DNA from 2 places in the Pseudomonas sp. IT-P12 genome. Region 1 is predicted to be linked to the other one. Evidence: riboswitches for the same ligand, from Rfam matches in the RefSeq annotation. Region 1 holds a riboswitch; the other holds the start of a gene.

Region 1 (4,908 bases):
TTGTAGCCACTGTGCGGCTTGCGGTTCCACGAGCCGTGCTGACCAATGAACGCGCCTTCCTTGAACTGCGCCGGCAGCGTGTTGCCTTCGGCAAACGTCAGGCCCAGCGAAGCAGTATGTGGGCCGACCGCGTAGTCCGGTGCGATGGCCTTGGCGACCAGGTCCGGGTTTTGCGGCTGGACACGCACGTCGACGTGCTGACCGTAATAACTGAACGGCCAGCCATAGAAGGCACCGTCCTTGACGGAGGTGATGTAGTCCGGGACCAGGTCGCTGCCAATTTCATCGCGCTCGTTGACCGCTGTCCACAGGGCGCCGCTCTGTGGTTCCCAGGCCATGCCATTGGGGTTGCGCAGGCCCGAGGCGAAGATCCGGTGATTGCCGGTGGCGCGGTCCACTTCCCAGATCGCGGCGCGGCCTTCTTCCTTGTCCATGCCGTTTTCGGCGACGTTGCTGTTGGAGCCTACGGTGACGTACAGCTTGCTGCCGTCCTTGCTGGCGATGACGTTTTTGGTCCAGTGGTGATTCAGCGTGCCGCCGGGCAGGTCCGCCACTTTGATCGGCTGCGACTTGATCGCCGTGTCGCCCTCTTCATAGTGGAAACGCAACAGGCGGTCGGTGTCGGCGACGTACAGGTCAGTGCCGACCAGGGTCATGCCGAAGGGTGAATTGAGGTTTTCCAGGAACACCGTGCGGGTTTCGGCGATGCCGTCGTGGTCCTTGTCCCGCAACAGGGTGATCCGGTTCGGGCTGGGAACGCCGGCGCCGGCGCGGCTCATGACTTTCTCGGTGATCCAGCCTTTGATGCCTTTGCCGTCATCGGGTTTGGGCGGTGCGTTGGTTTCGGCGACCAGCACGTCGCCGTTGGGCAGCACGTACAACCAGCGCGGATGATCGAGGCCTTCAGCAAACGCGGCCACCTGAGTGCCTGTCGCCGCCGTGGGTTTTGTGCCGTTCGGCCAGCCGATGGCCGGGGCGATGTTCATCGTCGGGATCAGGGTCTTGTTCGGCTCCGGCAACTGGGGTGACGGGCCGGTGCCGTCGGAGACTTGCAGGCTGGAGGTTTCACCGCAGGCGGTGAGCCCTCCGGCGAGTGCGATGACGAAAACGAGCTGAGGCTTGCGCATACTGATCTTCCCTTTGGATGCAGTGATCTGATCAGTAGAGAAGCGCAAGCCCGTGATGGTTCAACCGTTCAGCCGCGGGCCTCCTTGAGCAGCACGGCGATGCCGGGATGGTAGTTGCCCGCTTCGTTGTGCAACTTGCGGTAGGCATAGGGGAAATACCAGGCCACGGCGCAGGTGTTTTCCTTCTGCAGGTCGTCGACCATGTCCTGAAGCTCTTCCGGCGTGGCACCGTGCTGGGCCTTTTGTGGCGCCACGAACAGGCAGCCCAGTTTCAGGTCGCTGCTGTAGCTGATGCGCTTGGCGTCGCTGGTGATTTCTGCCAGCGCCTGTGTCAGGTTCAGTCCGTTGACCCGTGGCCAGCGCTGGGTCGCTTGAAGATAGGCGCGCGCCTCGCTCGAGGCGATGAGCAGGTCGGCGCGGGCGTTGCGTTCGCCGTCTTCGATCTGTTTGCGGGTCTGGGTGTTTTGCAGGGTGACCATTTCGGCCATCCAGGCAGCGGCCGAGAGCACGCCAAGGTTGGCTTTTTCGTCGTACCAGTAAGGCGTGTCGTTATCGCCGCGCACGGCGTTGTAGCGGTCAATACAGTCAAACCAGCGTTCCAGCAGCGGGCGCAGGAATTCCAGTCGCGGATTGCTGATGATCATGCCTTGCATGGGGCTCACCCTTGTTCTTGTGATGTGGGGTTGTGGCTCTTTGATATCACTGCTGGAAGTGTGGCACAAGATTGGCGTCACTTTATTGATCAGCGGCAGTTATTCGCCCATCGGCGTCCCGGCTTTAATTGACGCTCCATTCCCAACCCTCTAACCTTCGCGGCTTGTTTCAGGTGCTCTATGACCCTGGTTGATAGAGTGAAACAGGGAAGCCGGTGAGTGCGTGCGTTCAACTGATGAGCGACCACGATCCCGGCGCTGCCCCCGCAACGGTAAATGAGTGAACGCTGCGCTTTGAGCCACTGTGTCGATCGCGACATGGGAAGGCGCGCAGTCAGGTGTCATGCCGCTCATGAGCCCGGAGACCGGCCTGATTCAATCCAGCGGCATCACGGTGGGCGATGCCAGGCTTCTTGCCGTCTGTTTTTGCGCCTGCCCGCCGTTATCCAGCCTCAACGGAGAGCTCCCATGACTGATACTCCTGATCGTGACGAACGCCACCTGGCGCGCATGCTGCGTAAAAAAGCCGTGATCGACGAACGCATCGCCAACTCGCCGAACGAATGCGGCCTGCTGTTGGTGCTGACCGGCAACGGCAAAGGCAAAAGCAGCTCGGCGTTCGGCATGCTCGCCCGTTCCATGGGGCACGGCATGCAGTGCGGCGTGGTGCAATTCATCAAGGGCCGCAACAGCACGGGCGAAGAATTGTTTTTCCGTCGTTTCCCGGAGCAGGTGCGTTTCCATGTGATGGGCGAAGGCTTTACCTGGGAAACCCAGGATCGCCAGCGCGACATCGCCGCGGCCGAAGCCGCGTGGGCGGTGTCCCGCGAACTGCTGCGCGATCCGGCGATTGGCCTGGTGGTGCTGGACGAACTGAACATCGCCCTCAAGCATGGCTACCTTGACCTCGACCAGGTGCTCAGCGACCTGCAGGCGCGTCCGCCGATGCAGCATGTGGTGGTGACCGGCCGCGGCGCCAAGCCGGAGATGATCGAGCTGGCTGACACCGTCACGGAAATGGGCATGATCAAGCACGCCTTCCAGGCCGGGATCAAAGCGCAAAAGGGCGTCGAATTGTGAGTGAGCCACGTCATTGCCCGGCGGTATTGATTGCCGCGCCGGCCTCCGGCCAGGGCAAGACCACCGTCACCGCCGCACTGGCCCGTCTGCACCGCAATCAGGGGCGCAAGGTGCGTGTGTTCAAGTGCGGTCCGGACTTTCTCGACCCGATGATCCTCGAGCGCGCCAGTGGCGCGCCGGTGTATCAACTGGACATGTGGATGGTCGGCGAGCAGGAAAGTCGTCGCCTGTTGTGGGAAGCGGCCGCCGAAGCGGACCTGATTCTCATCGAAGGTGTCATGGGCCTGTTCGACGGCACGCCGTCCAGCGCCGACCTGGCGCGGCATTTCGGTGTGCCGGTGCTCGGGGTGATCGACGGCACGGCGATGGCGCAGACCTTCGGCGCCCTGGCGTTGGGCCTGGCGAAGTATCAGGCGGACCTGCCGTTCGCCGGCGTATTGGCCAACCGGGTCGGCACCTTGCGCCATGCGCAATTGCTGGAAGGCAGCCTGACCGAAGGTTTGCGCTGGTACGGCGCTTTGTCCCGGGAAACCGGGATCGAGCTGCCGAGCCGCCACCTCGGCCTGGTCCAGGCCAGCGAGCTGAACGACCTCGACCTGCGCCTCGATGCCGCCGCCGAGGCGTTGGCCAGCAGTTGCGAGGTCGCGCTGCCGCCCGCCGTGGCATTCGCTGCGCCCGAGGTATTCGTCGCCGAGCCGTTGCTGGCCGGTGTGCGCATTGCCGTGGCGCGCGACGAAGCGTTCGCGTTCACGTACGGCGCCAGCCTGGATCTGTTGCGGGCCATGGGAGCCCAATTGTCCTTTTTCTCGCCGATCCGCGACACGCAACTGCCCCCGGCCGACAGCCTCTATCTGCCGGGTGGTTACCCGGAGCTGCACCACGTGGCGCTGGCGCAAAACACCCCGATGCTCGATGCGATCCGCGCTCACCACGCAGCGGGCAAGCCGTTGCTGGCCGAGTGTGGCGGCATGTTGTACCTGCTCGATTCGCTGACCGATGTCGAGGGCACTCGCGCTGAGCTGGTGGGCTTGCTGGCGGGGCATGCCGTGATGCAGAAACGCCTGGCGGCGCTGGCGTTGCAGGCGGTCGAGTTGCCGGAAGGTTCACTGCGCGGACACACCTACCATCATTCGTTGACCACCACCGAACTGACGCCGATTGCACGTGGCCTGAGCCCGAACGGCGGGCGCGGCGCAGAGGCGGTTTTTCGTGAGGGGCGGATGACCGCCTCTTATGTGCATTTTTACTTTCCATCGAATCCCTCGGCCGTGGCCGCGCTGTTTGCGCCGGACCGTGAGAACGATTTCGCGAGCCAGCCTGCTGCCACAATGGATCATCCCGCCCCTGAGGCAGCGAGTCTGCTCGCGAAGCGGCCATGAGCGACAACGCCTTCTCCGAGGACGAACGCGCGGCCGTCTATCGAGCCATCGCCGAACGCCGTGACATGCGCCATTTCAGCGGCGGCACCGTCGAACCTGCGCAATTGAGGCGCCTGCTCGAAGCCGCGCACCAGGCGCCCAGCGTCGGCCTGATGCAGCCCTGGCGGTTTATCCGCATCAGCGATCGCCACCTGCGCGGCCAGATCCAGTCGCTGGTGGAGGAGGAGCGCGTGCGTACGGCGCAAGCCCTCGGCGAGCGCAGCGACGAGTTCATGAAGCTGAAAGTCGAAGGGATCAACGATTGCGCCGAGGTGCTGGTTGCCGCGTTGATGGACGATCGCGAACGGCATATTTTCGGTCGCCGCACGCTGCCGGAAATGGACATGGCTTCATTGTCCTGCGCGATCCAGAACCTGTGGCTGGCCTCCCGTGCCGAAGGGCTCGGCATGGGCTGGGTCTCGTTGTTCGAACCGCAGGCACTGGCCGACCTGCTGGGTTTGCCCGCCGGGGCCAAACCCCTGGCGATCCTGTGCCTGGGACCGGTCAAGGCGTTCTATACGGCGCCGATGCTGGTCCTCGAAGGTTGGGCGCAGGAGCGTCCGCTCAGCGAATTGCTGTATGAAAATTTTTGGGGAGTGAGTCAATGAGTGTGGCGTTGTTGAGTGTCGC
Region 2 (4,908 bases), on a different contig from region 1:
TCGGTGTATCTGATGCACGTGCTGGTATTGTCGGCGGGCGGGTTTGTGGCGCAACGCTATGGCATAAACCCCTATCTGATGTTCGTCGTTTGCGTGCTGGCCATTGCTGTGGGGTCGTGGGCAAGCTATGAATGGGTGGAAAAATGCAGCTATCGGTGGCTAAAGCAACGGATTGACGGCGAACCTCCGGGCCAGGATGGCCCTGCGCTTTCCCGACAAAAATACTAGGACTTTGTGCGGCGCGTTGATTGGCGTAAACTGCGCCCAAGCCTGTGAGGAGTTTCCATGACTGCTATTACTATCACCGACGCCGCCCACGATTACCTGGCCGATCTGCTCTCCAAGCAGAACACCCCGGGCATCGGCATCCGCGTCTTCATCACCCAGCCTGGCACCCAGTACGCCGAGACCTGCATTGCCTACTGCAAGCCGGGCGAAGAAAAACCCGAAGACACCGCGCTGGGGCTCAAAAGCTTCACCGCTTACATCGATTCGTTCAGCGAAGCGTTCCTCGACGACGCGGTGGTCGACTATGCCACCGACCGCATGGGTGGCCAGCTGACCATCAAGGCGCCGAATGCCAAGGTGCCGATGGTCAACGCCGACAGCCCGGTCAACGAGCGCATCAACTACTACCTGCAAACCGAGATCAACCCGGGGCTGGCCAGCCATGGCGGCCAGGTCAGCCTGATCGACGTGGTTGAGGACGGTATCGCCGTGCTGCAATTCGGCGGCGGTTGCCAGGGCTGCGGCCAGGCCGACGTAACCTTGAAGGAAGGCATCGAGCGCACCTTGCTCGAACGCATTCCCGAACTCAAGGGCGTTCGTGATGTGACCGACCACACGCAGAAAGAAAACGCCTACTACTAAGGTGTTCGCTGCGGCATGAAAAAACGGCGCCCCGTGAGCGCCGTTTTTTTATGGGTGTAATTCGAGGGCCCTTTCGCGAGCAAGCCCGCTCCCACAATAGATCTGAGTCCACAAATTCAATGTGGGAGCGGGCTTGCTCGCGAAGGCGTCCTCAAGGCCTGTAAAGATGCGCGTGCCCGGCCCGGTACAGCGACGACTCGCTGAACTGATCACTGCCCAGCACCCGACCCACCAGAATCAACGCCGTGCGCCTGAACCCCTTGGCTTCGACCTTCCCGGCAATGTCTTCAATTGTCCCTACCACCCAATCCTGATCCGGCCAAGTCGCCCGGTGAATGACTGCAATAGGGCAGTCTGCGCCGTAGTGCGGCAGCAATTCGGCGAGGATCTTCTGCAAGTGGTTGACCCCCAGGTGGATCGCCATGGTCGCCCCGTGCTGGGCCAGGCTGCCCAGTTCCTCGCCGGCCGGCATCGCGGTCTTGTCGGCATAGCGGGTCAGAATCACGCTCTGTGACACGTCGGGCAAGGTCAGTTCTGCACCCAGCAACGCGGCGCAGGCAGCCGTCGCCGTGACGCCGGGGACGATTTCGAACGGGATATCCAGCTCACGCAGATAGCGAATCTGCTCGCCGATGGCGCCATACAGCCCGGGATCGCCGGAGTGCACTCGCGCCACATCCTGGCCGTTGGCATGGGCCGTCTTGATCAGCTCGATGATCTGTTCCAGGTGCAGTTCTGCGCTATTGACCACCTGTGCGGCGCTGTGACCTTGCAGCACGGCGGCGGGCACCAGTGAGCCGGCGTAGATGATTACAGGGCAACTGCGGATCAGGCGTTGGCCTTTGACGGTGATCAGTTCCGGGTCGCCGGGACCTGCGCCAATGAAATAGACGGTCATCGTCGTTTCCTGTCAAAAAAGGGCTGGGCCAACCTTCAGATGAAGATCGCTCATGATCAAGGGTGGGATTATCGGGGATTCTACGTCGAACGGGCCAGCGCCAAGGTCGCCTGGGCATATTTCTGGCGGCTGATCAGCAAGGTGGCAGGCGCCGCGGCGAGTTGTTCGGCGAGGGCGAGGGCGGCACTTTCCGCCACGCCGTAGCAACCGGTGCGTTCGAAGGCGATCTGGGAACGGTGGCTGAGGCGCGATTGATAAGCGGCCAGTTGTTCACTGCTGAAAAACGTCAGCGGCAGTGCCAGTTGCGCGGCCAGTTCGAGCAGGCCCGGCTCTTCGCGCTTCAGGTCGATGCTGGCCAGGGCGTTGATCTGGTGCAATTCGACTTGATGGGCTTGTAATGCCTGATCGAGCAAGGCTCGCAGCGTGCTGAGGGGACAGCCGCGCTGACAGCCCAGGCCGACCACCAGGGTCGGCGCTGTGCTATCCACGGTCATGCGTGGTATTGACCATCATGCTTGCGACGGAACAACCAGGCGCTGATCAGTCCCAGGGCCAGCCAGAACGCGACGTTGGTCAACTGCGAAGCGATCTTGAACTGCGCTTCCAGGGCCTCGGGGGCGAGCATGGAATGCACTTCCGGTTGCGGGGCGCCGATCACGTGAGGCACGGCGATAATCGCCACGCCCAGCAGCTTCATCAGCCAGTGACGGCTGAAGACGATCAGGGCAATGCCGACGGCGGTGGAAGCTGCAGTGCCGATCCACCAGAGTTGCCGCTGTGCCAGGTCCGCTGCAGCGGTGCCTGGCAATTCCGGCGGCAGACCGAGGGTCGGTGCCAGCACGAAGGTGGCGTAACCGGCCAGGCCCCAGAGCAGGCCCTGGGAGGTTTTGGTCGGGGCGCGCAAGGTGTAGAGGCCGGCGAGCATCAGGGCGAAACCGACAGCCACCACCAGATTGCCACCGGTGGTCGACACCACGCGCTGCCAGCCGTCTTCCGGCTCCCAGGCTTCGGCATCGTGGGCGTGCGCGGCGGTGCCGGCGGCATGTTCATGCACTTCAACAGCGGCCGGTTCGGCCTTTTCGTAGGTTTCCGCCTGCAGAATCAGCGGCGAAACCCAGAAGCTTTGCAGCAGGGTGAGCAGCAGGGCGGCCAGCAGCCCGGAGAAACCTGCGGTTTGCGCGATACGCTTGATCATGTCGGCAGGTCTCAATGGCACGGGAAGGCGGCGCTGTGGCGGGTATCGTGGGCGGCGTTGTGCACCGCTTCGATGTGCGAGAAACCGGCGAAGTAAACCAGGCAGGCACCCAGGATCGAGGCGCAGACAGCGGCGGTCAGGCGTTGGCTCAGGGTGGTCGTGGTGGTGCTGGTGGAGCTCTGGTGGGTGCTGCTGATGATCGACATGGCGCTTCCCTCTGTTCTGTCAACGGGTGAAGGCAGCGCATGCAAGCCTCCTGCGCATCGGGCACGCAGAAGTCCAAACAGCGCCCGCCCACCGCGGGTTTGTTATTTCAGTGAACGTATCGTCACTTTGTGTTGCGGGCCGGTCTCCGGGCTCGCGAGGGGCTTGGGCGTACGCCGAAACCTGCAAGAATCGCCTTCCCATGCCGAATGGCCGGCACAGTGGCTATGATTCTTCGCTCGCTTACCGTTGCGGGGGCAGCACCGGACTGACATGGCCTTGAGTAAAGCACATGATTCACCGGTTTCCCGTTTCACCCTGTGAAGGGCACCCGTAACAAGGTGTGTAGGAGAGCATGGGCGGGGGCAGGGCGTCAATTGGCAGCGGTTCTCAACTCGGAATCGAGCGCGGCTATCGCAAGCCAGCCCGCTCCCGCCCATAGGCGACATTTGCAAACCCGCTGTGGGAGCGGGCCTGCTCGCGATGGGGCGGGTCCCGTCGCTACAACTCATTGACCCGCCCCAGTACGATGCGTAGCCTTGTCCGTTCGAGGTTCTTCGCCATTGTCGAAGCTAAGAAGGGAACGCGGTCGATGCCGCGGCTGCCCCCGCAACTGTGAACGGTGATGTTCGCTGCCACGCCACTGCAAGCCCGCTGCACCGGGTTCGCGGGAAGGCGCAGCGGATGCCGGGCCAACCGCCCGGCACACTGTCAGCCAGGAGACCTGCCTCGAACCAGATTCTCACTACAACCGGGCGGGGTGATCCGGTGGCGAAACTCTTGCGCGCGCCTTCGTCGCAGCGCTTGTCGTCCCGTATGCCCGCCACCTTGCCAAAGGGCATCCGATGAAAACACTGGCCAAACTTCCCGTCACCATCGTTACCGGCTTTCTTGGCTCGGGCAAAACCACCTTGCTGCGCCACATGCTCGACAACGCCCAGGGCCGCCGCATCGCCGTGATCGTCAACGAGTTCGGCGAACTGGGCATCGATGGCGAAATTCTCAAGCAGTGCTCCATCGGTTGCACCGAGGAAGAGGCCGTCGGTCGCGTGTTCGAACTGGCCAACGGCTGCCTGTGCTGCACCGTCCAGGAAGAGTTCTTCCCGGTCATGCGCGAACTGGTTGCGCGCCGGGGCGACCTCGACCACATCCTCATCGAAACCTCCGGCCTGGCGCTGCCAAAACCCCTGGTGCAAGCGTTCCAGTGGCCGGAAATCCGCAGTGCCTGCACGGTTGACGCGGTGATTACCGTCGTCGACAGCCCGGCCGTTGCCGCCGGCACCTTTGCCGCGTTCCCGGACCAGGTCGATGCCCAGCGCAAACTCGACCCGAACCTGGACCACGAATCGCCCCTGCACGAACTGTTCGCCGACCAATTGGCCAGCGCTGACCTGGTGATCCTCAACAAGGCCGACCTGATCAGCCCTGAAGACCTGGCCCGCGTGCGCCTGGAAGTGGCCGAAGAACTGCCGCCAGCGGTCAAGGTCATCGAAGCGAGCAGCGGTCGCCTGCCCCTCGACGTCCTGATCGGCCTCGGTGCCGGTTCCGAGGAACACATCGACAGCCGTCACAGCCACCACGATCACCACCATGAAGGTGAGGACGATCACGACCACGATGCGTTCGACTCCATCTCCATCGAACTGCCGCCCGCCGACGAGAGCCTGCTGCTGGACGCACTGACCCAGTTGGTGGTCAAGCACGACATCCTGCGGGTCAAGGGTTTCGCGGCGATCCCGAA

Evidence for each region. A riboswitch is a leader RNA that binds a small molecule or an ion and turns the genes downstream of it on or off. The one in region 1 is predicted to bind cobalamin.
Region 2: linked by a shared signal. The riboswitch ahead of cobW (cobalamin biosynthesis protein CobW) and the one ahead of cobO (cob(I)yrinic acid a,c-diamide adenosyltransferase) in region 1 are both predicted to bind cobalamin.

The regions. Positions count from the first base shown of each region.
Region 1 covers NZ_CATKPY010000021.1:798,153-803,060, reverse strand. The annotation lists gene ACM6IM_RS12675 (PQQ-dependent sugar dehydrogenase) at 1-1,127, opposite strand, end outside; gene ACM6IM_RS12670 (hypothetical protein) at 1,196-1,780, opposite strand; cobalamin riboswitch at 1,935-2,169, shown strand; gene cobO (cob(I)yrinic acid a,c-diamide adenosyltransferase) at 2,249-2,860, shown strand; gene ACM6IM_RS12660 (cobyrinate a,c-diamide synthase) at 2,857-4,239, shown strand; gene bluB (5,6-dimethylbenzimidazole synthase) at 4,236-4,886, shown strand; gene cbiB (adenosylcobinamide-phosphate synthase CbiB) at 4,883-4,908, shown strand, end outside.
Region 2 covers NZ_CATKPY010000011.1:773,396-778,303, reverse strand. The annotation lists gene ACM6IM_RS06625 (acyltransferase family protein) at 1-228, shown strand, start outside; gene nfuA (Fe-S biogenesis protein NfuA) at 286-870, shown strand; gene cobM (precorrin-4 C(11)-methyltransferase) at 1,022-1,768, opposite strand; gene ACM6IM_RS06610 (cobalamin biosynthesis protein) at 1,849-2,262, opposite strand; gene ACM6IM_RS06605 (CbtA family protein) at 2,259-2,963, opposite strand; gene ACM6IM_RS06600 (CbtB domain-containing protein) at 2,975-3,169, opposite strand; cobalamin riboswitch at 3,289-3,517, opposite strand; cobalamin riboswitch at 3,701-3,914, shown strand; gene cobW (cobalamin biosynthesis protein CobW) at 4,013-4,908, shown strand, end outside.